2 regions of the Paenibacillus sp. FSL F4-0087 genome follow, and region 2 is predicted to be linked to the other one. Evidence: riboswitches for the same ligand, from Rfam matches in the RefSeq annotation. Region 2 holds a riboswitch; the other holds the start of a gene.
The links. Region 2 has a riboswitch for glycine ahead of sdaAB (L-serine ammonia-lyase, iron-sulfur-dependent subunit beta). Riboswitches for the same ligand answer to the same signal wherever they lie in the genome.
Positions count from the first base shown of each region.

Region 1: linked by a shared signal. The riboswitch ahead of gcvT (glycine cleavage system aminomethyltransferase GcvT) and the one ahead of sdaAB (L-serine ammonia-lyase, iron-sulfur-dependent subunit beta) in region 2 are both predicted to bind glycine.

Region 1 is NZ_JBBODJ010000001.1:4,291,692-4,306,698, forward strand. It holds gene gcvPA (aminomethyl-transferring glycine dehydrogenase subunit GcvPA) at 118-1,473, opposite strand; gene gcvT (glycine cleavage system aminomethyltransferase GcvT) at 1,470-2,606, opposite strand; glycine riboswitch at 2,804-2,904, opposite strand; glycine riboswitch at 2,908-3,030, opposite strand; gene gcvH (glycine cleavage system protein GcvH) at 3,378-3,767, shown strand; gene MHB84_RS19790 (PTS mannitol transporter subunit IICB) at 4,339-5,808, shown strand; gene MHB84_RS19795 (BglG family transcription antiterminator) at 5,808-7,913, shown strand; gene MHB84_RS19800 (PTS sugar transporter subunit IIA) at 7,910-8,344, shown strand; gene MHB84_RS19805 (mannitol-1-phosphate 5-dehydrogenase) at 8,341-9,492, shown strand; gene MHB84_RS19810 (cysteine-rich CWC family protein) at 9,545-9,793, opposite strand; gene MHB84_RS19815 (endonuclease MutS2) at 9,886-11,838, opposite strand; gene MHB84_RS19820 (helix-turn-helix domain-containing protein) at 12,409-14,745, shown strand.
Region 2 is NZ_JBBODJ010000001.1:2,297,378-2,312,384, forward strand. It holds gene MHB84_RS10695 (hypothetical protein) at 1-505, opposite strand, end outside; gene MHB84_RS10700 (hypothetical protein) at 540-1,925, opposite strand; gene sdaAA (L-serine ammonia-lyase, iron-sulfur-dependent, subunit alpha) at 2,782-3,726, opposite strand; gene sdaAB (L-serine ammonia-lyase, iron-sulfur-dependent subunit beta) at 3,716-4,405, opposite strand; glycine riboswitch at 4,517-4,658, opposite strand; glycine riboswitch at 4,663-4,786, opposite strand; gene MHB84_RS10715 (MFS transporter) at 5,123-6,400, opposite strand; gene MHB84_RS10720 (phosphotransferase enzyme family protein) at 6,430-7,527, opposite strand; gene pstB (phosphate ABC transporter ATP-binding protein PstB) at 7,755-8,510, opposite strand; gene pstA (phosphate ABC transporter permease PstA) at 8,523-9,410, opposite strand; gene pstC (phosphate ABC transporter permease subunit PstC) at 9,413-10,321, opposite strand; gene MHB84_RS10740 (phosphate ABC transporter substrate-binding protein) at 10,464-11,387, opposite strand; gene MHB84_RS10745 (arsenic transporter) at 12,112-13,404, opposite strand; gene MHB84_RS10750 (methyl-accepting chemotaxis protein) at 13,594-15,007, opposite strand, start outside.

The sequences.
Region 1 (15,007 bases), 2.0 Mb from region 2:
CAGCTTGAGCAGTAACTGTTGTGTTAGTTTCAGGTTGGCCCGAAGTGGAGATAGAGGTTACCGTTTCCGATTGTCCTTGTGCTGATGTCGTCGTTGTCTTTGTTGTCGTTTCCTGAGTCACAGCGATCCCTCCAATACACGTGCGAATTCGTCAATCTCTTCCTTGCTGCGTCGTTCAGTAACCGCAATCAGCATATGTCCAGCGAGCTCAGGATAATCACGGCCAAGTTCATAGCCGCCAATGAAACCTGCATCGAGCAATTTCAGTTGCAGTGCTTCCACATTTGTTCCTTCAGGCAGTTGAATAACAAACTCATTGAACGTAGGAGCGGTAAACGTAAGAGAGACGCCTGGAATTGCGGTAAACGTGTTAAGGGCATAATGGCTCTTTTGCAAATTCAAATCAGCGACGTCGATCATGCCTTGTTTACCCATAATGGACATATATACAGAGGCGCTCAGCGCGAGTAACGCCTGGTTGGAACAGATGTTGGACGTCGCCTTTTCCCGGCGAATATGCTGTTCCCGTGCTTGCAGCGTGAGTACAAAACCACGCTTGCCGTTGCGGTCCGTTGTCTGGCCTACAATGCGGCCAGGAATTCGGCGCATATGAGCCTGGGATACCGCGAAGTATCCGCATGTTGGGCCGCCGAGTGAAGCGGCGATGCCAAGGGGCTGCGCGTCGCCAACGACGATGTCAGCACCCAGCTTGCCTGGGGCTTCCAGCAGACCCAGCGATAGCGGGTTGGCACTGACCACGAGCAGGCTCTTGTGCGTATGGGCAAGGTCTGCGGCCTGTTTTACATTTTCCACGGCGCCGAAGAAGTTCGGGCTCTGGATCATGACGGCTGCGGTGTCATTGGACACGGCGGCTTGCAGGGCATCCCAGTCTGTTACACCATTTTGATATCCAATCTCAACAATCTCCAGATTGAGGCCGTGAGCATAAGCTTGCAATACCTGACGGGATTCAGGGTGCACGGTGCGTGACACAATCAGTTGTTTGCGGCGGGTTGCCGCTGCGGCCAGATTGCCTGCTTCCGCAAATGCAGTCGCACCATCGTACATACTGGCATTGGCTACAGCCATACCTGTCAACTCACAGATGTAGGATTGAAACTCGAAAATCGCCTGCAATTCTCCTTGGCTGATCTCGGGTTGATAAGGTGTATAGGCGGTATAGAACTCGGAACGGGAGATGACATGATTAATGACGGAAGGTACGTGGTGATCATAAATACCTGCACCCAGGAAACTGGCGTGTGTCTCGAAGTTGGCATTCGCTGCCGCTTGCTTCGACATATGACGTGTCAGTGCATATTCATCGAGTTTGGAGGAAACAGGCAGTTCACCCTGATAGCGAATCTCCTGTGGAATGTCATGGAACAGATCTTCAATCGTTTCCACGCCGATGGTTGCCAACATGGCACTCTGATCCTGCTCGGTCATGGGAATGTAGCGATGCTTGCTCATGCTTGATCAGCTCCTTGAGTAGGTGTCTTTGGCGCACGTGTCCGTTTATGAAAAGGGGTCTTCACGACCTCGGCTTTTAGTTTCTTGCCACGAATCTCAATCTCCAGCGGGGTACCCAGTGCAGCATATTTGCTGTCGATCAAGGCCAGCCCCAGATTACGTTTCAACGTAGGCGACTGAGTCCCTGTGGTCACTTCACCAATCTGCACACCTTCGGCGTAAATGGGATAATGAGGGCGAGGAATGCCGCGCTCCAGTACTTCGATCCCGACTAGCTTGCGGGCAGGTCCATCATTTTTTTGCTGCAACAAGGCTTCATGTCCGATAAACGGTCCTGCATTTAACTTCACAAACATGCCAACGCCAGCCTCCAGCGGTGAGATAGTTGCAGACAATTCCTGTCCATACAGGGGCAGCTTGGCTTCAAAGCGCAGCGTATCCCGAGCACCCAGTCCTGTCGGAACAAGTCCGTGAACTTCTCCCGCTTGCATCAATCCGTTCCAGACCGCAGCGGCTTGTTCCGCAGGAACGTAGAGCTCAAAGCCATCTTCACCCGTATATCCGGTACGGGATAACAGCAATGTAACGCCGCATACCTTCGCATTTGCCACAAAGCGGAAAGGCTCAATCGAAGACACATCCGTGTCTGTCACCGTTCTGAGAATATCTACTGCCAGCGGACCTTGAAGAGCAAGCAGCGCTGTTTGATCCGAATCATTGGTCATCGTTACGCCAGGCATCATGTGCTGTTGCAGCCATGCCCAGTCCTTATCGATGTTGGAGGCGTTAACCACCAGCATATAATGCTGGTCTTTCAGTTTATAAATCAGCAGATCATCAACCACGCCACCATCCGGATAACACATTAACGTATATTGGGCCTGACCGGTAACGAGTGTTGTTACATTATTAGTGGTCATGTGCTGTAAAAAAGCTTCTGCGTGTTCACCTTGTACGGTGAATTCGCCCATGTGGGATACATCAAATAATCCAGCACGTTCTCGCACCGCTTCATGCTCTTTCTGAATTCCGCTGAATTGTACCGGGAGCTCCCAGCCACCAAAATCAATGCATCGTACGCCTTCATATTGCTGATAGAGTGGAAAGAGTGGGGTTCTAAGCAAATCGGACATCCAATCACCTCGTCATGGGCCGTCAACCGGCCGAGTGTATAACCATGGATCAATGAATCTGGCATCATATTTTTTTATAAAAGTAAGGTAAGGACGCGATAGGCAGCGCCGCTCTATAACCTGTTTTCGTTTTTTTGGGAAAAAGGAAAAGGACAGGCCAAAGAATCGGCATGCCAGAAGCACGCTGTATTCTTAGGCTCTGTCCTTGGTACCTGAGAGTTACCCCGCCGCATGATGCAGCAGGTTTCCCCTTGGGTGATCATAACGCCCACACAGGGCGATTAGATGCTCTCCAGAGTTGCGTCCCGTAAAAGTCCTTTTGCCTGAGAGATTCACCTCCGCTTGTCGGTGGTTTACTCCTTCGGCGTTACCGCATGTACACCCTGATTCGGGTGTCAAGGGTAATCTCTCCCTTTACATTCATCCGCGGGTATTGCATAGACCAATTAAACACATTTACTACTCTCATTAAAGCCTGAATCGACTATTGATGTCAAGAACGATATCATAGAAATGAATAAAAAAACCGAATGATATTTTTAATTTGTTCCATAACGTTCGTCTATTTATAAAGAGTGCGCTTACTTTTCTAATATTCACCATTATATGTAGGGAGAGTGCATTTGAGTTACAGGTATATAAGGAAGAAAAACAAATAAATTGTGAGGTATCTTGACATTTGAATCGAAAATATCATACGCTATGTTCTGGGAAAAAGGTTAAGGTCAAAGAAACGCATGCACTCATTAATGAAAAGCGAGGCGGATATCGATGAGCGAATTGAAAAGTGATTTCCTGTACAGTGAAGAGCACGAATGGGTGCAGACCGTAGGGGAGGATACCGTACGTATTGGTATTACCGAGTTCGCGCAGCATCAGCTGGGTGACATTGTGTTTGTGGAATTGCCTGACCTGGAATCGGATGTAAAAGCGGAAGACGGCATTGGAACGATTGAATCCGTCAAAACCGTTTCGGATTTGTTTTCTCCTGTCAGTGGAACGATTATTGCTGTGAATGATGCATTGCAGGATTCCCCGGAGCTGGTTAACAACTCTCCATATGAGGAAGGCTGGATGATCGAGATTCGTGTTGAGGGCGATCTGACAGCAGCACTTTCCACGTTGATGAACGCGGATGCGTATCGTAAACATACGGAATAATATTAAGGTACAATTCTCCGATTGGATAGAGAGTTTTAGCTTGATGCAAAAGTTCTTTTAAGGTAATAAAATGAATCGATGATTATAGATCCGAATGGTGATATTGCTTATTCGGAGAATACTTAGGCGCAATTGCCTCATCTGAAACTGGATGAGGTCATTGCGCTTTTTCGTTGTTACTCGATGAATTAGACTAATTAGATGAAATAAATATCAATTTAACATGTTTCATCATCATTTCTAAATGAGGTAGGAACAGCTCATTTAAATAGAATAAATTTACAATTTCATTTGTCATTAAAATGGGGCAATTCGTGGGTATGATACATGAAAGGAATAACAGGTTTCGATCAATATACGGGTTTAAATATGGAACAATCCTTTAAATTTAAATCTTGTCATCAACGTTCATGACGGAAGTAGGTTTTCATTTCGTTGTAGAAGATACCGTTTTCATTTACGATATGGTTGTAAATTAAGATTTATTGCAGATTTGTACCTTCGTTCGTCTGGATCATCGTTGTCAAAATTCAGTGGAATCAAGGTTTAATATGTTGAGGAGGTTTTCAGTATGAGTTCAGTGGACGCAAAGTCCGAAACAAGCGGAGGAATACGGGTTGGCGTTCAGAAGTTTGGACGTTTCCTAAGTGGTATGGTTATGCCGAACATGGGTGCTTTTATCGCCTGGGGTCTGATTACGGCATTGTTCATTCCAAAAGGATGGTTCCCTAACGCAGATTTTGCATTATTGGTTGATCCAATGATCAAATATTTGCTGCCTTTGCTTATCGGTTACACAGGCGGTACCATGGTACACGGCCAACGTGGTGGTGTAGTCGGTGCGATCATGACCATCGGGGTTATTGTCGGCAGTGATATTCCAATGTTTCTTGGCGCCATGATAGCCGGACCGTTGGGAGCCTGGGTCATTAAGAAGTTTGACAAGGCTGTCGATGGCAAAATCAAATCAGGGTTTGAGATGCTGGTTAACAACTTCTCCGCTGGTATTATTGGTGGGATTTTGGCCCTTCTAGCCCTTAAAGGCATCGGGCCTTTCGTTGAAGCGATTAGCAAGGTGTTATCAGCTGGGGTAGAAGCTTTGATGAATGCTGGTCTTCTCCCGCTGGTCAATCTGATCATTGAGCCAGGAAAAGTATTATTCCTGAACAATGCGATCAACCATGGTATTCTGACACCAATTGCTACGGATCAAGCAAGAGAATTGGGTCAATCCGTATTATTCATGCTCGAATCCAATCCAGGACCTGGACTTGGTATTTTGCTGGCATACTGTTTCTTCGGTCGCGGATCAGCCAAATCTTCCGCTCCAGGTGCTGTAATCATCCATTTCTTTGGCGGGATTCACGAGATTTATTTCCCTTACATTCTGATGAGACCGATACTGATTCTGGCTGCGATGGCTGGTGGTGTAGCGGGTACATTGACCTTTATGCTAACCGGAGCTGGTTTGGTATCAGCACCGTCACCGGGAAGTATCATTGCCTACTCGTTGTTAACACCTAAGGGTGGATACCTTGGCATGTTTGCAGGGGTAGCTGTAGCTGCGATCATCTCGTTCCTCGTAGCATCCATACTGCTCAAAACGGGTAAACAGAAGAACGATGAAGAAGATCTGGACAGTGCGTCCAACCGTATGAAAGATATGAAAAATCAGGGCAAAACGGGCAACCTCACCGTTGATAAAGACAATCGTGAAGCTGACCGTGCAGCCGATATTGCTTCTTCGGCAGTAAAAACGGATATCAATAAAATTGTATTCTCCTGTGATGCAGGTATGGGTTCGAGTGCCATGGGTGCCTCGATTCTCCGGAAGAAAATGAAGGCAGCCGGTGTGGATGTCGCTGTAACCAACACGGCGATCAGTGAGATTCCACAAGATGCCGACATCGTCATCACACAGAAAACATTGACAGACCGGGCCAAATCCGTGGCTCCAAATGCAGAGCATATTTCCATCGACAACTTCCTGAAGAGTCCTGAATATGAGGCACTGGTGGAGCGCCTCAAATCCGACTCCTGATGAGTAATATTACAAGGAGACAGCGTGAGATCGTGGAGTTCCTGCTGGAGCATCCTCATGAAGTAACTGCTGGCGATATAGCTGTTGCGGTCAAAGTAAGCACTCGTACCGTACATCGAGAGTTGCAGATGATTGAACAATGGCTTGAGCCCCTTGGCATGAGATTGGAAAAAAAATCGGGAACCGGGGTTCGAATTGATCCCGGTTCCGATGATTTGGCCGTATTGCGTCAACAACTTGAGCTTAACGAATATGTGGAGTTTACGCCCGAAGAGCGTAAACTCTTCATGCTTTGTATTTTGCTGGATGAATCCGAGCCTGTGAAGCTGCTTGCATTGGCCTCAGATCTGAAAGTAACCGTATCTACGGCAAGCAATGATCTGGACGATCTGGAGCCACGCATTCAGCTGGCAGGATTGAAGTTGGTTCGCAGACGTGGATATGGGGTCAAGATCAATGGAAGTGAGTTGGCTCATCGCATGGCTATTTCCGCGCTCGCTCTTGAATATCTGGATGAATCCGATTTGTTCGGTAGACAGGCGGAGCAGGGAGTTTCCAAAGTAAGCAGCAAGCTTCTGGAAATGATAGGGCATGAGGATGTACTTACGGTCGAAAACGCGTTATGGCAGCCGGATATTGAGTGGTTGGAAAATATACCGGAGCGTCAATACATGAAGCTGCTGATCCAATTGTCTGTATCCGTTGTGCGGATTCGCAAAGGTTTTGGCATAGGTCGGAGCACTCAACAAGACAAAAAAGACGTTGGAATGCCTCTACATGTTGAGCAGAAGGTGCCGGAATATTTAGCTTCCCGTTTGTGCGGTGTTCTATCTGCCCAGCTTGGGCTGGAGTTTGTGGGCGAGGAGCAGGCTTATTTTCACAGGCTGCTGATTGAAATCGAGCAATCGATTCATTCCTCACGTCTGCTGCCCGTAGACGATCTGGTCTTGCTTGACATGGTTCGTTCCCTCACAGATCGGATGCAGCAGAAAACTCATTATTCGTTCCATGAGGATCGTCTGCTCCGTGAAGGTCTGATTGCCCATATGGAGCCAGTACTGGAACGAATGGATGAACGGCAGCTCATCCGTAATCCGCTGCTTCAACAGATCCGCAAGGATTATGAATCACTCTTTGAGGATGTAAAGCAAGCAGTGCGTGAGGCTTGGCCCAATACGGATGTTCCGGATGAAGAGATCGGATTTTTGGTGATGCACTTCGGTGCTTCCATTGAACGACTGCGGGTGCTGAAACGTGAAATCAGGGCTGTCGTCGTTTGTACGAGTGGGATCGGATCTTCACGGATGTTATCGAGCCGACTGTCCAAGGAAATTCCCGAGATTCGGATTGTGGACAGTGTGTCCTGGTATGAAGCCGCGCGTATACCAAAGACGGAATATGATCTGGTTCTCTCTACTGTGGATCTGCCAATGGATAAACATCAATACTACAAGGTGAGCCCACTGCTGACGGCAGAAGAAAGTGAACGTTTAAGGCACTTCATCAGGACAACGACGCTTCAGCGGGAACATAGTCCCCCCCCTGAAGCAGATTCAATGACAACAGGACGAATTTCCGATCCGGTTGGACTGGAAGCGACCCTGATTGAAATCGTACAGATTATCGGCAAGTTTCAGGTGTTCCCGCTGGATAATCAGAAGATTGGATTTTTTGACACGGCCTATGCCATGTGCAGCGTTTTACATCAATCTGGTGTGTTAAATAATCCTGAAGAGATTGCCAGGCTGCTGGAGGAGCGTGAAGCGGTTGGAAGCCAGAAAATTCCTGGGACTTCCCTCGCTTTGTTTCATACACGCAGTGATGGCATTCACAGTCCTTCAATCACGCTGTTCCAGTTGACAGAGCCGCTTCTGCGCACGCCGGAAGACCCGACAGGTGTCAGCCATGTGCTCTTGATGCTAGGACCCAGACAGTTATCGAAGGAAAGTTTGGAAGTACTGAGTGAGATCAGTGCACTATTGTTGCAGGAAGAAATGATCACATTACTTGAAAAAGGCAACCGGGATGATCTTATTCATTACTTGTCCCAAGAACTTGCGGGATTTTACCGCAGCAAAACAGAAATTGGAGGTATTCAAACATGAGTGTGTTAACTAAAGATAAAGTCATCATGAATGCAACGGCTCAGGATAAATACGAAGCGATTCGTATGGCAGGTCAAATTTTGAAAGACGCGGGACATATCACCGCTGAATACATTGACAAAATGCTGGAGCGTGAAGAGATTGTCTCCACGTATGTTGGCAACGGACTTGCGATTCCACACGGCACGAAGGAATCCAAATCATTTATCCTGTCCACAGGTATATCGGTCATTCAGTTCCCGCAAGGTGTTGATTTTGGGGAAGAGAAAGCGTATATGGTAATTGGTATCGCTGCTCAGGGCGGAGAACATATGGAGATCCTGACCAGCATCGCAGTCATCTGCGCCGAGGAAGAGAACATGGAAGCTTTGCGTCATGCTCAAACTGCTGAAGAAGTCATCACTATTTTGGAAAGTGAAATGGAACTATGAAGGCCCTTCACTTTGGAGCAGGTAATATTGGACGTGGCTTTATCGGTTTGATTCTGTCCCGTGCAGGCTACAATGTCGTTTTCTCGGACGTTAACCAGGAGCTGGTTAAGGCTCTAGAGCAGCGTGGAGAATACACGGTTGAACTGGCTAACGAAGCCAAGGACCTGGAGACAGTTACCGGTGTGAGTGCGATCGATGGAACCAATCTGGATACCGTTGCTCAGAACGTTGCAGAAGCTGAACTGATCACAACCGCAGTGGGTGTGAACATCCTGAAACATATTGCTCCCGGTATTGCCAAAGGACTTACTTCCAGGCTGGGAACAGGTGATGTCTTCCAGCCGCTTCACATCATTGCTTGTGAAAACGCTATTGGAGCCAGCACTCAGCTGAAAGAACATGTATATGGTCTGCTTGATGAGCGGACTCGCCTGCTTGCGGATCAGTATGTGTATTTCCCAGACTCTGCCGTGGACCGGATTGTGCCGATTCAGCATCATGAAGATCCATTGCATGTACAGGTAGAGCCTTTCTATGAATGGGTTGTAGACCGTTCACAAATGGCTCCTGCGTTCAAACCGGTTGAGGGTGTAATGTATGTGGATGATCTGGAGCCTTATATCGAACGGAAGCTGTTTACCGTAAATACCGGACACTGTATTGCCGCTTATATTGGATATGTGAACGGGTTTGATACAATTCAGAAGGCTATCGCCGATGAAAAAGTCAAATCCATCGTATATGGTGCCTTGCAGGAAACCGGAGCAGTTTTGGTGAAGCGTTTTGGATTCAATGCCGACGATCATCAGATGTACATTGCCAAAATATTGGAACGGTTCGTTAACCCACATCTGACGGATGAGGTAACTCGTGTAGGACGTTCTCCACTGCGGAAACTGTCCCCGAATGACCGTCTAGTTCGCCCGGCTCTCCAGGCTTACGAGTATGGAACGGAGACAACACATCTGGCAATGGGCATGGCCGCTGCCTGCAAGTTTGACATTTCCGAAGACCCGGAAGCGGTAGAACTCCAGACTACGATCCAGCAAAAAGGGATTGAAGCAGCACTCAGCCAGTATACGTCCATGGATGAGAGTCACCCTGTACTGAAGCAGGCTGTAGCGCATTATCAACAACTGCAGAAGTAATGGTCTGTATTTCAATACAAAATCATATCGATAGAAGAAGAGCCTCACAGGGTTAACTGTGGGGCTCTTTATTTTGCTCTGTCTTCTTTTTATACGTATCCAGACATGCCTCGCAGATGCAGGACTTCCTGCGCTGTTCTGCCGGAATGGGGTCAAATACCCCTTCTGGGAACACAGCCCGGTTACACCAGCATTCTGAATGAGGACGACCAGCGGCATAGGAGCAGCCATTGGCCTCCCCACACAAAGGACATACAAGAACTTCTGGAGTGACTTTGTTTGAATCTTGCTCAACAGACATACGAGTCTTCCTTCCCCGATGAATTTCTAACCACGAACGATCGATAGGTTTATTAAAGTATAGCAACTAAACCCATTATATAAAATTTCCGGTTATTCTTCAGGGGGCAATTCAATCTTCAGTCCTTCCACATGCTTGCGACTCATCAGTTTGCGTTTCTTGCGGTTCTCTTTGGTCTCCAGCACAATGTCGAGGTCATAGTCACCCGGATATAGTTCATCTGCGGAGATGTGCAGAGTTAGACGTTTCTTATGAATTTTGACTTTACGTCCGCGCAGCATGACTCCGATATTTCCGCGACTGTCCTCCACATCACATACGATGCCTGACTGGTTCAGATAAGCTGCATAGACGCGATCCCCTTTTCGGAATGCTTTGGCTGGGGAAGTGGGTTCTAATGTTTCAGGCCGATCAGCTGATTGCTTTTTTGTTTCAGTTTGTACGGACGGGCTGACAGGTTTCGTCTTGTTCCTTGCTTCATTCCATTGTTTTTGTTCAACCGTGCTGTTTATTTGCGAGACACCCTGATCTGAAATGAGCTTGGAGCGCTCAATAATACGCTGTGGCATACCCAATTTCAGTGCAATGGAATAGGCATAGCTGTCACCGGCTTCTCCGATCCGCAATCGATAAAGAGGTTGAAGAGAGACCGTATCAAATTCCATTCGTGCATTCTCAAATCCAGGCGTGGCTGCTGCAAAATGTTTGATTTCCCCAAAATGGGTTGTCGCGATAACGGTAGCTCCACGGCTGTGTAGCTCCTCCAGCATGGCGATCGAGAGTCCCACTCCCTCACCGGGATCGGTACCGGAGGCCATCTCGTCAATAAGCACAAGTGTCGATGAATCGGCTTGCTCCAGGATGCCAATCATGTTGCGAATATGTGCAGAAAAGGTACTGAGTGCTTGCTCCAGGCTCTGTCCATCGCCGATATCCACAGCAATTTCATGATATACGGCCATCTCGCCATCTTCATCGACAGGCACAAGCAGACCGGATTGCATCATCAAGGTAAGCAGACCCAGTGTTTTGAGTGCAACCGTTTTGCCACCCGTATTCGGCCCTGTAATGATTAGTGAGGAATACGTCTGACCAATTGCAAAATTAAGCGGAACCATGGATGCACCCATAAACGGATGGCGGGCATGATGAAGCCGAACCCGTCCATTGGCATTGACGCGCACAGTCCGTCCGTCCATGGTCGCCGCATATTTCGCTTTGGCGAACAGGAAATCCAGAATTCCTACCGTTTCCGTGTTTAGTGCGATTTCACGATTATAAGACTCAGCAAGGGAGGTTAAGTCACCGAGGATTTTCATCTCCTCCCGTGATTCCTCGGCTTGCAGTGAAGCCAACTCCATTTGCAGACCTACTAATTCAGCAGGCTCAATATATACGGTTTGGCCACTTCCCGATTCATCCAGCACACTGCCTTTAACGTGTTTGCGGAATTCTTTCTTAATGGGCAGCACTGTTCTTCCACCACGTTGACTAATCACATTTTCCTGCATGATGGAGCGGTGTTTGCTTATTAGAGAATCAAGCTTTCGCTTCATGCGTTCCTCATTGACTATCATTTTTTTGCGAATACGTATCAGTTCCTTGCTCGCCTGATCCTGAATGCGTCCACTATGGATACAGCGTTCAATCTCACTCAGCAGGGATTCCATCCATATCATGGATGAAGCGTAGCGACTAACTGTAGGGGCCACTTCGGATTTGCCCTCCATGTATTTCATAAGCTGTGCGCAGCTGCGAAGAAATTGGGCGAGATGGCTGAAATCACGTTCCGTAAATAAATAACCGGTACCTAGCAGATCCATAATGGTCTCCATGCCATCCAGTGATGGAATGGGCACACTGGCGCCGTTACGAATCAAAGCTGCCGCTTCAGCGGTCTCTTCCAGACGCATTTGAATTAGAGAAGCGTCCACCATTGGCTTCATGTCTCTTGCATAACGTTTGCCCAAATAAGATAGGGCACAGGCTGCAACGTTTTTTTGAATTTGGGGATAACCCAGACTGGTTAACGTTTTTTCATTCATGCTTGATCTCTCCTTGGATATAAAATGGAATTTCGGTTAAAGCGAATATATTCCCGAAGAACGCAAAAAGGGCGGAGAATGAACAAACGTCATTCTCCGCCCTTAACGTACGGGAAAGTAGGGCCCGTTATAGGTCTATACAAAAAAATCCACGCTGAACACAGCGCGGAAATAGACCCGGACACGTACAATCCCGGAGGCGATTTATGATATCCGCTGTTCTTAACTAAGTACAGGGTAATGGCGCATCATGAAATACACGTATGCCACAAGGCACAAGTGAATCGAAGGCCAAACTCCTGAATATGAAACTTGTTAGTTAAGAACGCTCACCGACATCAAAATCTCTCCTTTGATTGAGGAATATGCAACTAATATAAACTGGAAATTGCTTTGAAGTCAACCTTCAATAATAAATAGTGGACTTGAATAACAATGGGTTTTAAAATAACAATAGTAAATTAATCCAATGAAAGCGATATTATACATACGTTTTGCATAAGTACGGGAAGTGATTCCGAAATCGTTCTCGTTCAAATCACGCAAAATGCACAAAGGAGGATGCTCTTTTTGCCTAAATACCTGCTGCGTTTGCTCTGTTTTACCATGATACTCGGAGCCCTTCCGGTCATTGTTATTGGTTCGGTCTCCTATTCTATTGCCTCAAGTGACATTGAGCAGAAGGTGCGGGAGAGTAATTTGCAGATTCTGCATCAGACCCAAATGCGGGTAGAGCAAGTATTGCGCAGCCTGCAATTATCGTCCATCCAGTATGTGAATTCTCCACTGGTATTACAAGCGATGAAAAAACCGCTGGACAGCAGCGAATTTCAGGAAATTCGAGATCTGACTTCCGGATTTAATAATTTGCAATCGGTTACAAATATCGATCAGGCTTATCTCGTGAATCTGGATGAAGACTGGGTTGTATCGATGCGATCTTTCGGAAAATTGGATGATTTCAGTATTCGGGACCGGATTGGTTCCTATTTGAAATATACAAACAGCCTGTTTTGGGTGACGCAAAATGTGAGTTCAACCAAAGAAAGTATACCGGTATCGGCCGGAGTCGGTGAAGCGGCACAAGAACAAGCGCCTACCCTTATTTCATCCGACAATGTGGTCAGCATGGTATTCAAGATTCCGATGATACCAACGAATGTGAAACCAAAGGGGTTTCTGGTTATAGACATAGCGGATACAGAGCTAAGTACATTTCTAAGTCGAAATCCGAATTCAGGGGATATGTACGTCCTTGATCGGGAGCAGAAATATTTTCTCAACGATACAGAACAAGACGGGAAATACGACACGCTGAATCAGGAAATCCACGAAAAGGTACAAACGACGGGACAGTCGGAGGGTTTCTTCAGCGCAGAGGTGGAAGGAAGCCAGGTGGCGGTTAGCTACAGGCAGTCCCCACTTAATGGCTGGTTGTATGTATCTGTTGTATCGCTGAGTCAGATAACCGCCCAGTCGCAGAAAATTGCATTGGTTACAGGTGTGGCTACGCTGGTCATGTTATGTTTAACGGGACTAGTAGCCTTTTATGGCAGTCGCAAGATGTACTCTCCCATTTCCAGACTTCTGCAGTTTACGAAAGGACTGGATTCTCCAATGGCTCCGTCGGGACGCCGTCAGGATGAATTTATATACATTGAAGAGCAATTATCGACTTTGTTCAGTTCGGAGAAAACGATGCGTGAGCAGATGAAGGGCCAGCATATTCATTTGCAGGAATTTTTTATGACCAAACTGCTTACAGGCAAAATATCAGAAGATGACTTCAGATATCAGGGTCAGTTATACGATTTTCCAACCTCATGGGCTAGACTTGGGGTACTTACACTTCAAATTGACACCCTTGAAGGGACAAGGTATGAAGAGCAGGACCGGGATCTGCTGCTGTTCGCGTTAAACAATATGGTCGCTGAACTGCTGCCCTCTGAGATTCGGTTTGCACCTGTTATGATTGATGACGCCCAAGTTACGGTATTGGCATCCGTGTTGGATGATGAAGTACAACTAAAAGAGTGGATGCACACTCAAGCGGAAATGATCCGTGAGCGGGTCGTGACCTATCTGAATCTGCCTGTAAGTATCGGTATTAGTCGTTCCTATTCTGCAATAGGTGATTCGCCACGGGCTTACCAGGAGAGTCGTGAGGCTCTGCAAGGCAGGGTAAGTCTGGGCAGCCGTATTATTTTGCATTACGAGGATATTCAGCCGCGCGGACAGACGGAGGCAGCGTTATATACACAGCTCAGGATGATTGAGGACCAGTTGGCTTCTGCGCTCAAGCAAGGGGACGAGGAGAAAACCGATGCGTACTTTAAGCAATACCTCAGTCTGCTCGCAGACAAGAAGCTACACTTCAGCGAATACCCGGTCATCATGGTTCAACTGTTGTCCCGTGTGTATCAGCTTGTACAGGAGCAGGGTGGGAATGTTGCGGAAGTATTGGGTGAAAAGGCCTCCATGGCTCGATTGCTGAAGTTGTCCACATTGGATGAAATGACGAACTGGTTCCGCAAATGTTTATTTCAACCCGTCATTCGATTCTGGCGTGAACAGGAAGAGTCTCAATATTTGAATATTGCCCGGCGCATGATTCGGCTGATCGAGGAGCGATATGATCGCGAATTGTCGCTGGAAGCTTGCGCAGAAGAACTGAATTTTCATCCAGTCTATCTGAGCCGTGTGTTCAAGAAGGAGGCTGGCGTGAACTTTACGGAATACCTTGCCGAATACCGGATGGAAAAAGCCAAGACCTGGCTGCAGACGACCAACCTGAAAATATCGGAGATTGCCGAGAAACTCAATTACACGAACCCTACCGCTTTTATCCGTACATTTCGTAAAATTACGGGAACTACCCCCGGAAAATACCGGGAGCAGCAGCGATAAAAGCAACCTGCTCTGCCTGCCATGGCAGGCAGGTTTTTCTTTGTTTTTGGGTCATTCTTTGTTCTGTGTTCGGAGCAGAGTTAAGACGGGAATATCGAAGGTTAAATGTGGTTCATTCAGGGAAGCGATCCAGAGTTACCAATGCCTTAAACCCTTGCTGCATAAGGGAAAACAAGAAGCTAAAACGAGACGATAGCCAGTTACCCGTTTATCCTCCACAATGAAGACATGAATTCAGGAAGTGGTATTTTGTAATCGTTTC
Region 2 (15,007 bases):
TAGAAATTGTACCACTCCATTTTGAATTCAAATCTAGTGCCTTCTCAATTATAACTTTCGAGTTAGGATCAAGAAAATCTTCCTTACCTGCATCTTGTAGATCCTTAAAATAAAGTGTAAGTTTCAGGGCATTTTGTGGTGTGTCCACGTATTGAAACCCTTCCTTCATCTTCCCAAGATGAACAGCTAAGGCAGAGTAATCTCCAACGATCCTCCTTATTTCATCGTTATTTCCCATAAGATAGTTAGCTTGACTTTTTGAGACTTTTCCTGAGCGCAGAATCTCCCCATATACATTGTCATTTGATGATATTGCACTCCGCAGCTCCGAAATGTCAGCTATAAGCTTACTTGTAAGTGCTGATTTATATATTTCTTTAGTATGGTATTGCGATATACAAAGGATAAGCAGTGCTATTATTAAACAAACAAAAACTATTCTACCATAATTTTTTTTTAGCATATTTGAGCCCTCTATCTCTTTAGGTAGTTTGAGTAAAGACAAGCGGCGACATCAGTCGCCGCTCGCTTCAGGGGGGTTATTTGGAGACACTATATTGGAACGAGACTTCCTTTTGATTCGAATCTAGTAAAGCACTTGCATAATAAACATCCCATTTAATTTTTAAAAGTCCGTTTGCTGTAGCCGATGTTCCAGAGCTACTCTCGTATTGAACAACAGTTTGAAGATCTAGATGATGCCCAGTATTAGTCCCGTTTACATCTGTATACTTGAACAATTCATTACTGCCTGAATTAGCACTTTCAACTACTGTAGGTGATGTACTAAGCTTAATGTTTGAGCTGCCTAGCGTTATAGTTTTACTTGTACCGGCATCAATGATTGCATCTACCCATCCCTTGATATCGCTAATTGAAGGTGCTACAGGTAAAGCTGTTGACCATGCTTTTTCTGCAATTTTCATTGCTAAACTAGATCCATTGCTTGCTCCAGAAAGTTTACCATCAATATAAGCGGTTATTATGGTAGACTTAGCTCCAACCCCCGTACTTAATTTCACATTACGATATTTAAACGGGCTGTCAACACTTCTATTGGTTGTTCCATTCACAGTCACATGCTCCGCAATTTTAAAGCTGTTTGTCCATGTAGATTGATTTTTTACATCCAAAGCTTTCCATGAGCCATAAGGTAAGGAATAGGCTTGAATATAATCGCTACCAATATAGAAAGATTTATAATAGGTTGTACTATGTGTCCAATCCGAAAAACTCCCAACTGCTTTTAGGCCAATAGAAGATACACCAAGTTCAGCTTTAATTTTTTCATCCGTCGGAATTTCTTTTTGTTCATATGGGGTAATTACACCAGTAAACCAAAAAAAGTCCTTATTTGTATCAATCTCTTCAATATTATTAACAGAAATATATTCTAAATCATCAGGGAGAGGGATCTCAAATAGTAGGATATTTTCCTGATGATCTATTAAATACGCTTTCAAATGAGGTTTGTTTTGAAGAGACTGATCTACGATCATCTTATCTTTAAATGTGTCATTATAAACATCAAACAATTTAATGTCAAAATTACCGTTACTATCTTTAAGGTCACCGACAACACTGTTAATAGAATCTTGTTGCTTATAGCTGTTGTAAAGTTCACCAGTAGCATCAAGTGCTTTAGTTTGGTTATTGTAATTTACTGTCGCAGAAAGTGATAATTCGCTTCCAGTAAGCTTAATACTTTGGATTTGAATGCTCGCATCTCCTCCAACAATTGGGATATCATCTGTATGGCTCGTTGGTTTACCATAAAGATCGTTGAATGTGTTAATTGGCAAGAATACCCCTTTAGACACATCAATGTTTTCTATTTCACTTTGTTGGGCAAGGGCTGGTACAGATAAACTAAAAGCAAGAACAGAAGTAAGAAGAAAATTTGCAGCCAACTTGATACTTTTCATAAAAAATCCTCCTTTTTTTGTATGTTTCAACATAATAATACCATAGCAACAAATGGAATTATATAAAAATTTTTATAACTCAACTTTCACATATCCGATCACATCAAACCTATATTGGGTAAGCCAGAGTCCATTCGTTTAGTTATAAAAAATAAACGTTTTGTTCTTTTTGTTTTCGCTTGAGATATGTCGAGAAATAAACTCATCAATTGCTAAAGGGCCGGTTCGGGAGCCAAGATCATTAACCCCATCGCAAAAAGATAGAAGAGTCAATCGAGCATCCGGGCATCTCTGGATTCACCTCGTTTGTACTTCGCCGCCAATCACAGGAAGACCTCAATCCACGAGCTGACGAAGCAGTGGGGATTAAGTATACATTTTTACTCATCTCGCATTGCTCAGCCAAGTACAGAGAACGTCCGAGCCTCTTCGAGCCTCGTTTTGTATTCGTGCGCTTGTCGCTGTATACTTTCCTGAACTAAAGGTCATGGCCTGCAAATGCCACGAGTTGTTTCGCATCGCTAAACTTCTTAATTTCAGCTACACACGGCGCTTGTTTTACAGGTCGAAACCCTTCCAACTCAAAAATGATCTTTTGGAGGTCGCGTGAGAACAGCCTCTTGTAACGAGGTCCCCCCAAGCGGCCACGTTCTCCTGGCTCCCCATCGTAAAACGACCACAAAAAAAGGCCAACCAGTAATTACAGGCTAACCTAATAAGCAAAAAAGCCGATACGCTTCTTCAGCAGGAAGAATTCGTACCGGCTTTTTTATCATGATGGGAGCAGATGACCATTCATGAACCAGGCTCCACGAGTTAAATTCATTTCAAGCTCGTTCATGTTCGTGCATAGTTGTTATGCCTTGGCTTCTGGCTCATTTTCAGCAGGAGACTCAGCTTCAGTCTCAGGCTCCGCACGCTTCGCCTTTGGTTTAGCAAGCTTCTCCATCATTTTCCGTCCTGTCGGTGTTTGGGCAAGCCCACCTTGGGCCGTTTCACGGTGCCTGCTCGGCATCGCACTGCCCACTTCCAGCATGACATCAATGACTTCGTCAGAAGGAATGGCACTTCGTACCCCGGCCAGCGCCATGTCGGCCGCAGCCAGCGCAGTTACGGCACCCAGTCCGTTACGGACGATGCAAGGGATTTCCACGAGGCCTGCGACAGGATCGCAGATGAGCCCTAGTGTATTTTTTAACGCGAGGCCAACTGCATGAACCACTTGCTCCGGCGTCCCTCCACGCAGCTCCACCATGGCTCCAGCGGCCATACCGATCGCAGAACCCACTTCAGCCTGACAGCCACCCTCGGCACCTGAGATAAATGAGTTGTTGGCAATGACATAACCGATCGCTCCCGCACAGAACAGACCGTTCACCAGATGCTCGTCACTCCAGCCAAAACGCTCCTGTGAGCTGATAAATACACCCGGAATGATGCCGCAGGAGCCAGCTGTCGGTGTGGCTACAATCCGGCCCATCGAGGCATTCACTTCCGATACACAAAGGGCATACGCCATGGCCAGTGCAGAGGCATCTCCAGAACAAGTCTCGCCTTTACGAATGTACTCAGCCATTTTTTTGCCGTCTCCGCCAGTCAAGCCGCTGCGTGATGTTGTATCTTCTGTTAGCCCTTTGTGTACAGCTTCCTTCATCACCTGATAGTAATCCGACATCTGCCGCACAACATCCACTTCCGGGATATTCGTCTCCTGAACCTGCTCTTCGATCATCAGCTCGGCAATGGTCTTGGACTCTGCTGTACAGATGGTATTCAGTTCATGTAGATGTTTAAACCGCATCAGGCTCGACCCCTCTCTTCAAATCAATCACGCGAATGTCCAGCATATGATCCAGCGACCGCAGACGGTTCAACATCTCAGGATTCGGCACACCATCCATCTCCATCGCTGTCAGTGCTTCACCATCCCGGGCTTTCCGATCCACTTGCATGTACCCGATGTTCACCCCGGACGAACTGATGGTGGAGGTTACCGAAGCGAGCACCCCTGCTTTGTCCGAATGGCGAAGTACAAGTGTGGGGAACTCTCCGCTGATCTGTACACGAAAATCATTCAATGCATGCACCGATACACTACCACCGCCGATGGAAGCACCGATTAGTGAACATTGGCGGTCTCCGTGCCATAGTTCAATCTTGACCGTATTCGGATGAGGAGCAGGCAGGCCGCTTGTGAAAAACTCTACCTCCATACCCGCTTCCTCTGCATATTGTTCTGCATCCGGTATACGTGGATCATCAGTCACATAATCAAGCAGGCCACCGATCAACGCAAGATCCGTACCATGCCCCTGATACGTATCAGCAAACGAGCCGTATAGAGTTAATCGAGCGCGTTCAGGCGTGCATCCCAGCCACTGACGGGCAATTCGCCCCAATCTTGCCGCTCCAGCCGTATGTGAACTTGATGGACCTGTCATGGACGGACCAATAATTGAAAAAACGTCTTTAAAACGCATCGCAAACCCTCCATTTATAATCGTCATTTTCATCCAGACGTACACCCATAATGTTCCTTTATTACTGAATGATGACATCAAAAAAGGACAGAAGAAGGCCCTAGGCCCTCTCTCTGTCCTCGATACCTGAGAGTTTCATGATAAGCAGCGCGGCGAATCGATGCATCCCTGTATTTACAGGTGACGTCACCCTGCACACCGTGCTGCTTGACCATATACCCCTTGGGTGGCGCAGTTCGCGCACTCTCCAGAGTTGCGTCCAACGATGGTACATTTACCTGAGAGATTAACCGCTGCGCCGGGTGCGTAGCAGCTTGCTCCTTCGGTGCCCGACAGCTGCCATTTTACTCGACATGCCCAGGTCTCTCCCGCTCGCTATCATTCGCTGTATGGAACCATTCTGATTTTGTACCAGAACGATAATTGAAGTTTTTAATACTTTCTCATTAAGATTAATCGACCGGAAGATCAGTGTCAACAAACTTAACGATTTCTTTGCGAATAATTGCTTTTTCCATTTTATACACAAGATAAACGAACAAACTGTAAACTTTCATCACATGAATGTGTTAATGCGTTTCATCTCGAAAGCGTATACATTTTTCATTTTCTATTAGCCAATATCTGTGTTTAATACTATTTATGTTATGTTCTACTGAACGGTTCGGGTATTCAGGCAACCATTATTCTGTACTAGAATTGCCGTATTTCTGCCTGTCACCCCACCATCGCCTTGGACTTCGCCGGTTCATCGTAATACCTGCTTCGGGAAGGAAACATGCTCGTCACCCACAATCCCAACGCAGCTAACAGCATGACCCCAGATACAACTGTATATACCATACGAAGCGACAACTGCTCTGCTATTACCCCTGCAATCAAAATGGAAGCCACCTGCAACACACTTAACACAAGTCCAAGTACACTGCTCATTCGCCCCATCAGATCGACAGGAATATTATTTTGATAAAAGGTAACCAGGCCGGTACTCGCCAGTGCGGAGCACAGACCGAGCAGAATAAAGGCAACAGCCGCCAGTTCAAACGAGAATGAACGGGCGAACAGGAAATAACCAAGCGCAACCAGAAGTACACCGCCACCCATCATGTGACGGACCGGCAAATGTTTGGCGAACATCCAAACCAGCATGGAACCTGCCAAATAACCGATGCCGGTGATACTCATTAATGCTCCGTACTGCGATTCAGGCAGGTTCATCACCTGACGGATAAACACCACTTCCTGAGCATCCAGCGACATGCCGACCACCAGAATAATCTGGAACAGGGCATATATACCGACCACGTAGCCCGACTTTCGGCTGAAGCTCAGTACAGCTCTCCAATCCTGGGCAATCATCCGAGGGGTCAGCCTGCTTCCCGTCCCTATATTCTGTTCTCCAATGCCCAGTTTGGGAAGAAACATTAGAATCAACGCAGAAGCAGCAAAGGAAACCGCATTGGCATAAATGGCTGCTGCCGGAGATAAATATAACAGCATCACTCCTGCAACTGCCGGGCCGGTAATAAATGCCCCTGAGCTGATCAAAGCTTGTAGGGAATTAAAGCGCTTGCGCCGTTCAGCAGGTACCAGCCGGGTAATGTATACCTGAGAGGAAGGGACAAATATAGATGAGGACATGCTGATCAGAAACATCACCGCGTACATCATCCATAGACTGGACATCAGTGGCAGCATCGCCACCAGCAACGCCCGTAGCATATCGGCACCAATCATCAACTGCCGCTGATCATAACGATCAATCAGGCTACCTGACCAAAACTTAGTGCACACCGAAGCAATCGGCGAGATAATCCACAACCCTGCGACTGCCGCTGGAGACTGTGTCATATTCAATACCATCAGGTTAATCGCCACAATATATATGAAATCACCCAGATTGGATATGCCCACTCCGCTAAGTAGCAATCCGGCATGCTTCCAGCCACCAGACTGCCCCTTCGATGCAACTCTCTTTGCACGAATGTTCTTCATAGCGCTACCCACCCACTAGAAATCACAAATTATAACTCATAGAAAATACTCTCGTTCTGTACATATGGTTTGCAAAATTTGCTGCATATAAGAGGCATTCGCTCTTTCATCCATTCGTACCTGGACTCATTCTCCATCTGGAATGCAAAATAGCCGAACGTAAAAATCAGCATGAATCCTTCCATTAATCGAATATCACGCTTCGTCAGTGGTCCTGTCTGCTCCGTATAACCCGATAGGAAGACATCCCGTTCCTCCCGATTGAAAATCGTAGCCGCACCTCCGGCATCAAAGAGATAGTAGCCATAACCGTATAAACAAAAATCAATCATAGATATGCCCTGATCCGTCACTAACAGATTGCCGCGGGTAATATCTCCGTGAATTACTCCCCATGTCTCGGCATTGTGCGGATACGTTTCGAGTTGTCTGTTAATGTTCTCAAACGTCTCACGAATCAGATCGAAATCCTTAGGAGTAAAGATGCCACGTCTAACGCCTTCCTCCAATTGCTCCAGCATGACCAGATTCTCTTTGATCGAACCATAGGCTGGTCGTACTTCCGTTTGCTTCAAGGTAGGGTTATCGCTATCGGTATACATCTCTGAGATGATCGCCTTATCAGCATGCTGTTCACGGTCATTCATCTGCTGCCCGCTTTCAGACTTCAGTGAACCCACCTGTTGCTCAGGAGCTCCCGTTGGTCGTCGTCCATATTGGTGCAATATCTGCAACTGTACACCCAAATCATGAATTTGCGCTGTCGCCAGACGTTCTCCCTGTTTGATGTCCCTGCCCTCAATCCATTCCAGAACAGTACAACAGATCTCTTCTCCTGTTTCGTCCAACCAGACGGTGACCCACTCATCCGATGTATTTCGCAAAGGTATCTGCACTCGCAATGGGCTGGTAGCCCGTAATTCATGAAGTAGATTCATCTCCGCTTCAAGTGCAGGTCGTGTATGCTGGATTCCCGTCATGCTTGCAAAAGCGGCTTTATGTATTCGCAATAGATACTTCTGTCCGGTTGATTCATCAACCATCTGATACGTTAGATTTTCATTATGTCGGATAAAGGAAATTGCAGGCTTTTCTATGGAATAATGCGAGATAATTTCAGTTGCCATGGTGTCATGGGAAATCTTATGGGTAGTTATGATCCACATCTCCTTCTCTTATCAAATTAAAGGCAGTGTTTACAAATATCGTAGCATGATTGTTTTTATTTTGGCAAACTATTCCATATGTACAATGATGTAAAAAAGCATAACCCCCGAACGACCTCGCCCGGGAGTTATGCTTGCTTCTATCTCTATAAATCTATCTCGATCTCATACTCCATCCAATTTAACAGTTAACCGAAACGTCCCATAATATATTCTTGAGTCAGACGATTGTCCGGGTTGGTGAAAATATGTTCCGTATCTCCGTGCTCAATCATGCTTCCCAGATAAAAATAAGCCGTATAATCCGAGATGCGTGCCGCCTGCTGCATATTATGGGTAACAATCACGATCCGCAGCTCCTTCTTGAGCTCCGAGATCAACTCCTCCACCTTACCCGTAGATACCGGGTCAAGCGCAGATGCCGGCTCATCGAGCAGCAAAATCTGTGGATCAACCGACAACGCGCGGGCGATACAGAGCCGCTGCTGTTGTCCACCCGAAAGGGCCAGGGCAGATTCATTCAGTCTGTCCTTCACTTCGTCCCAGAGCGCAGCGCGGCGCAAGCTTTTTTCCACAATTTCATCTAGTGCCTTCTTGTTCTTGATACCGCGGTAGCGGGGACCAAACGCGATATTGTTGTAGATAGACTTGTGGAAAGGATTCGGCTTCTGCCAAACCATGCCGATCTTCTGGCGAAGCTTGATTACATCTGTGCCCGGCTCATTCAGATCATTGCCATCCATCCAGATATGTCCCTCCGTGCGAGAACCGGCAATCTCGTCGTTCATTCGGTTGAGCGATCGTAGGAACGTGGATTTACCACAGCCGGATGGTCCAATGAGTGCCGTTACACTGGCTTCGGGAAAAGTCAGGCTGATCTGCTTAACTGCCTGAAAATGCCCATAATATATGCTTAACTGTTCCGTACCAAAAGGTATGGCCATGTTGGTTCCTCCTTATTTCGAAGCTGTCATGCGGCGGTAAACCACCCGACCGATCCAGCGTGCACTTAGATTGAACGCCAGTACAAGAAGTACAAGCACGGCTGAAGCGCCAGCTGCTACTTCTTTGGAATCCGGGCCAATGCCTTCACTGTTTACTTTCCAGATATGCACGGCCAGTGTCTCTGCCGGACGCAATGGATTGATCGGCGACCTTGGACTCGTTGGATTCCAGTCCGTGAAGTCCAGCGGTGGACTACTCATACCCGCTGTGAACATTAGGGCTGCTGCTTCACCGAAGATCCGGCCCGATGCCAGGATCGTACCTGTGATCAAGCTTGGCAATGCCACAGGCAGCAGAATGGAAGTAATAATTTTCCATTTGGACAACCCGAGTGCAAGACCCGCTTCCTTCTGCTCTTTCGGAACGGCCCGGAACGCTTGCTCTGTTGTCCGCACCATGAGTGGAAGATTGAATATAGCCAAGGCCATGGCACCCGATAATAAGGAGAATCCAAGACCAAATGTATTAACAATTAACAAGAGTCCGAACAAACCAATAACGATAGATGGGAACGAGGATAACACTTCGACAACGAGTCGAATAAAACTTGTGATCCGGCCCGGCTTGGCGTACTCAGCCATATAAATACCGCCGCCCCATCCGAGCGGAATCGTAATAATCAAGGTCAGAACAAGCAGGAATATTGAGTTGAATAATTGCGGTCCAATACCGCCTCCACCTTTGAGCAGCTGTGGTGCACTGGTCAGGAAGTGCCAGTTAATCTGTCCGATCCCACGTACCAGAATGAAGCCAAGCAAACCGAGCAAGAGAACAACAATGAACAGCGCCAGAACAACGATAACGGATGTGGCAACTTTATCTACCGTTTTAGCCTTCATTTTCATACTCGGTTCCTCCTTTCAAGCAGGCGAACCAGAATGACGAAGACAAAGGTCATCACCAGCAGGACAAGCGCCATACTCCACAGTGCATTATTATGAACAGATCCCATGGTGGTGTTACCCATACTCAGGGTGATTACACTCGTTAACGTTGAAGCGGATTCGAGCAGTGATGTCGGTACATGCGGTGCATTCCCAATGACCATCTGTACGGCAAGAGCTTCACCAAATGCGCGAGCCATACCGAGTACAATCCCTGTCAACAAAGCTGGAAGAACGGTCGGGATAATGACACGGTAGATCGTTTGCCAGCGTGTTGCCCCCAATGCGTAGGAGGATTCACGCAGACCTTTCGGCAGTGCAGACAGCGCATCTGCCATAATGCTTGTTACGGTAGGCAAAATCATAACAGACAGAACCAAACATCCGGCTGCAATCCCGACGCCGGCTCCGCCAAACATGCTGCGCAATAAAGGAACGATCACACTGAGACCGATAAACCCGTATACAACGGAAGGAATACCGGACAGCAGCTCAATCGCAGGTTGCAATATCTTTTTACCTTTACCCGGTACAATCTCGGTCATGAAGAGCGCTGCACACAAGCTAAGTGGACTTGCAATCAGAGCTGCAAGCAATGTTGTTATGAATGAACCGGTAATGAACGGCAACGCTCCGTAGGCAGCGGGTTCCCCCGTTGGGTTCCACGTTTTTCCGGATAAAAATTCGCGTAAACTTACGCCATTCTGGAAAAAGGTCGACAAGCCTTTGGACGCTACAAAATAAACGATGGAAAACATGACAACGATCAGGAAAACGACACAAATCGACGTATAGATCCGTCCCGTCCACTCTTCCCAATAATGCTTCTCTCTCAAGGGCCGGCGTGGTTTCAACTTGTTGTTCATTACCGTTCCCCCTTCGGTCTGTTCCATAACAACCATCCTTCTATAGTAGAATTCATGCAAAATATGGGATTAATCCAGAGCAAACCGCGCAAAGAGGCAGGACCTGGGTCCGCCTCTCTCGCTGTATGCGCAAGTTCAAAGATTATTGAGTCACAGTGCCTGCTGCGTCACGTTTTACTTTCATGCCGGATACCGGGATGTAGCCAAGCTCCGTCACGTCGTTTTGTTGAATTTCGTCACTCAGGATGTAGTCGAGGAATGCTTTTGTTGCTGCATCCGGATCACCTTTAGTGTACATGTGCTCGTACGCCCATACCGGATAAGTTCCTGCTTCTACGTTCTCAACCGTTGCTTCTACACCTTCGTATTTCAAAACTTGCAGGCTGTCATCCAGGTAGGACAGAGCCAGGTAACCAATAGCGCCAGGCGTTTCAGCTACGAGCTTTTTAACTGTACCAGAGGAATCTTCCTGAATGGAACCTTGGATATCTTCTACTTTTGTTCCCAGAGCAAAGTTCTCGAATGTTGCACGAGTACCAGAGCTGCTAGGACGATTTACGATAACGATCGCTTGATCTGCACCGCCAACATCTTTCCAGTTTGTAATTTTACCAGAGAAAATATCGATCAGTTGTTGCTTCGTCAAATCTTGTACACCTGCATCTTTGTTGCTTACTGGAGCGATGGCTACAACAGCCACTTGGTGATCTTTCAGTTCGCTTACTTTTGCTGCGTCATCGATTTTCTCTTCTGCAAATACGTCAGAGTTACCGATTGTAGCTTGTCCGTCAGATACTTGTGTCAAACCAGTACCACTACCGCCGCCTTGCACTTGTACTGTTACGTTCTTATATTCATCAACTGCCATAAATTTTTGTCCAGCTTGCTCTACCAGAGGTTGCAGTGCTGTTGAACCAACAGCCAGAATGTTACCGCTAAGTTCAGTAGCAGTTTCTCCTGCGGAATTATTGCTTCCCTCTGTACCAGCGTCATTTTTTGATCCGCATGCTGCGAGAACCAGTACGAACGTTAAGGTCATCAAAATGAACGGCAACTTTTTAAACATGTTTTGTTTTCCTCCCCCAATTTAGTGACGGTGATTTGGCTTTTATTTTTGTTCACCATCAACTCTTTATTCATTGTAGTTTCGTTATGTCATCTCAAAATCAATGTTTTGTAAACGCAATGTTAAAAATGTTTACTGTGGATTGAAATACATCTGGGACAAATTGCGCTGAAGTGGCAGCTCCGGGAACGGACGTTGTTTCAAACCGTATTGTGTCCAGATTTTCATGAAGATTTTACACATTACTAAAATAAATTTTAAATAAATCACTCTGAGTGGCCGTTCCGGGTACGGATCGTTCTTCCGATCGCTGTTGTCTCCAATTTTTTTGATCTGATATGTCTAATGTTAAAACTCGGAGACAAAGGCGAACGCTCCCGCTTCTTCAGAATCGATTCCGTCCTCTCCACTACGTTCGATGTTTTAAAATCTTACACAGAATAAGCTTCGCTTTTACACAATCGTTCCGTCCCCTGCGCTGTGTCAGCGCTGGTTGTGTCTCAGGCATTTTAATCCTCAGCCTGGGGGAAGGTAAAAAAAGAAGGCCAGCTCTATAGAAGGCTGGCCTTTGTGTACATGCTTTAATGAAGCAAAAGAATTTGTTTCTTCTATAGAAGAAACAAAAAAAGCTGCCTCATAGCTAGTAGGTAGCACCAGCGTATGAGAGCAGCTTTTTACAATAAGTTAGATCATATCATAATTGTGAATGTAAAATGCGATTTTACTAACCCAGAATCCATAGCCATAACGCTAATCCGGCCAAGGTGATTAATAGTGTGGGGATGGTTAAGATGATGCCTGCCTTGAAATAATATCCCCAAGTAATTTTTACACCTTTGCGGGACAGCACATGCAGCCACAGTAATGTGGCAAGTGAACCAATTGGCGTCATTTTGGGACCCAAATCGGAACCAATCACATTGGCATAGACCAGCGCCTCACGCACAATACCTTCGGTGTGCGCACCCTGAATCGCGAGTGCGTTAATTAACACGGTGGGCAGATTGTTCATTACAGATGATAATATCGCAGCGATCATGCCCATTCCCACTGAGGCAGCCAACAAACCATGGTCTGCGATGGCATCTAGCCAACGGCTCAAATGATCGGTTAAGCCGGCATTACGCAGCCCATACACCACGATATACATGCCCACCGAGAACACGACAATGGACCATGGTGCTTCTTTGATCACGCGTTTCAGATCCACAGCTTCGCTCTTTCTTGCCAATATAGCGAACAAAAGAGCTACGGCACCTACGATAACCGATACGGGAATCGGCAAAAACTCACTGGAAGCATAGGCCACGAGCAGCAGCACCAGCATGAACCAGGCGATGCGGAACATCCGCGGATCACGAATAGCTTCCCTGGGATCACGTGCTGCAGAGATATCGTAGCGAAGCGGGATGCTTTTGCGATAAAACAAGAACAACATCCCTGTACTTGCCACGATGGAAAAGAGATTGGGTACGATCATCCGCACCGCATATTCCACAAATGTAATACCAAAATAATCCGCAGATACGATATTCACCAGGTTGCTGACGACCAGCGGCAACGACGTTGTATCCGCAATAAATCCACTAGCCATAACAAAAGCAAGCACCATGCGCTCATCGAACTTCAATGCACGTACCATCGCAAGCACAATCGGGGTAAGGATTAGCGCTGCACCATCATTAGCGAAGAGAGCCGACACCGCCGCCCCGAGCAAAATGGAATAGATAAAGAGCCTAAGTCCATTTCCTCCTGCCAACCTTGCCATATGAAGAGCGGCCCATTCGAAGAAACCTGTCTCATCGAGTATTAATGAAATCATAATAATGCCGACAAAAGCGAGCGTTGCATTCCATACAATGGATGCCACATCAGAGGCGTCATTCAGACTGACGACACCACACATCAATGCTAGCAAAGCCCCACCCATGGCGGACCAACCAATACCTAATCCACGTGGTTGCCAGATAACCAATGTGATGGTCAGTACAAAAATCAGAATTGCTACATATGTCATAAAGCCTCCTGCGCCGATATATTCATCATGTTTTGGAGCATGATATGAGAATGGCCTGCCAGATATGATTACACCGCAATTCCTGCGGATAAACCAGACGCTATAGTTATACATGGCTGCAGGAGAAATGTCTATCTTTATTTCCTTCTAATTTCTATAAAAACTGCGATAAAAGATATCACTAATGATTTAGGACTTATCCTCATCCTTCGGCGTGTTCTCCACCATTTTGAACATACCCAACAATCCTTGTAATTGCTCCGCCATACTGTTCAGATGTGCTGAAGACGAAGCGATCTCCTCCACAGATGCCAGCTGTTCCTGAGAGGATGCCGAGACGGATTCCGTATTCGCAGCTGATTCTTGAGTCACGATCGAAATATCGTTCATTGCTTTGGCAACATGGGAAGCACCACTCTCCAATTGCTTCGTTGTTTCGGACAAATCATCCAGCGTATGAACAGCATCCACTACAGCCTCCCGAATCTGTGCAAAGGATTGCCCAGACGTATTCACGGCCTGAATCCCGTCTCCAACCCGAGTCTGAGCTGAATTCATAGCTTTCAGGGCAGCATCCATATCCTGACGGATATTATGAACGAGTTCACCGATCTGCGCAGCGGAGTTCCCCGATTCCTCTGCAAGCTTCCGCACCTCACCCGCAACGACTGCGAAACCACGGCCAGCATCTCCCGCTCTTGCCGCTTCAATGGAAGCATTCAGAGCTAGCAGATTGGTCTGCTTGGAGATGGTAGCAATCACATCTACCATGCTGCCGATCTCAACGGACCGTGCATTCAATGACTGAACCACCGTCGCCAGCTGTTCCACCGTTTCTTGAATGCTATTCATCTGCTCTACTGCGTGACCTGCAGCCTCATTACCTGAATATGCCGCTCCAGATGTATGCCGCATATTCGTTGTAATGGATTGCACTCGCTCAGACATCATGCGAACATCTTCCGCCATTTGGCTCATTTGTCCTGATCCATCCGTTACACTCTTCACTTGCTGCTCGGCACCCTCGGCAAGTTCCTGAATTGCCATCGTTGAATGCTCAATAGCTTTGGTTGTTTGATCCGCACTAGCGGACAATTCCTGTGAGGAGGCAGACACCTGCTCTGCCGTTTCCTGCACACCCAGAATCATCATGCGCAGATTATCGACCATCCGTTCAAAGTACTTCGCCAGATCACCTACCTCATCTTTGCGTCCTGTGTCCAATTTTACCGTCAGGTCGCCTTTACTTACGGATCTGGCGGATTCCTGCAGACGTTTAATCGGACGCAGCATCGAACGTGTAAACCAGATAATAAATATCAACGTTAAGAAGGTTGCCGTCAGAAGGACCAACAGGGTAGCCATCCGAATGTCTTTACTTGCATTTAATATTTCATTCTTGAACATTGTACCGCCAATTTTCCACCCGGTTTCCTCATTAGTAGAGAAAATCATGGTCTTTGAATCACCATTATAGCTATAACTAAATTTGCCTTCCTTGCTCTCGAACATCGCATCCAAGGTAGTCGACTGCTCCTGTGTACCAGCTTCCACGACTGGAGATACGATATAATTTTTGTCCGCATCCATAATGATGACGTAC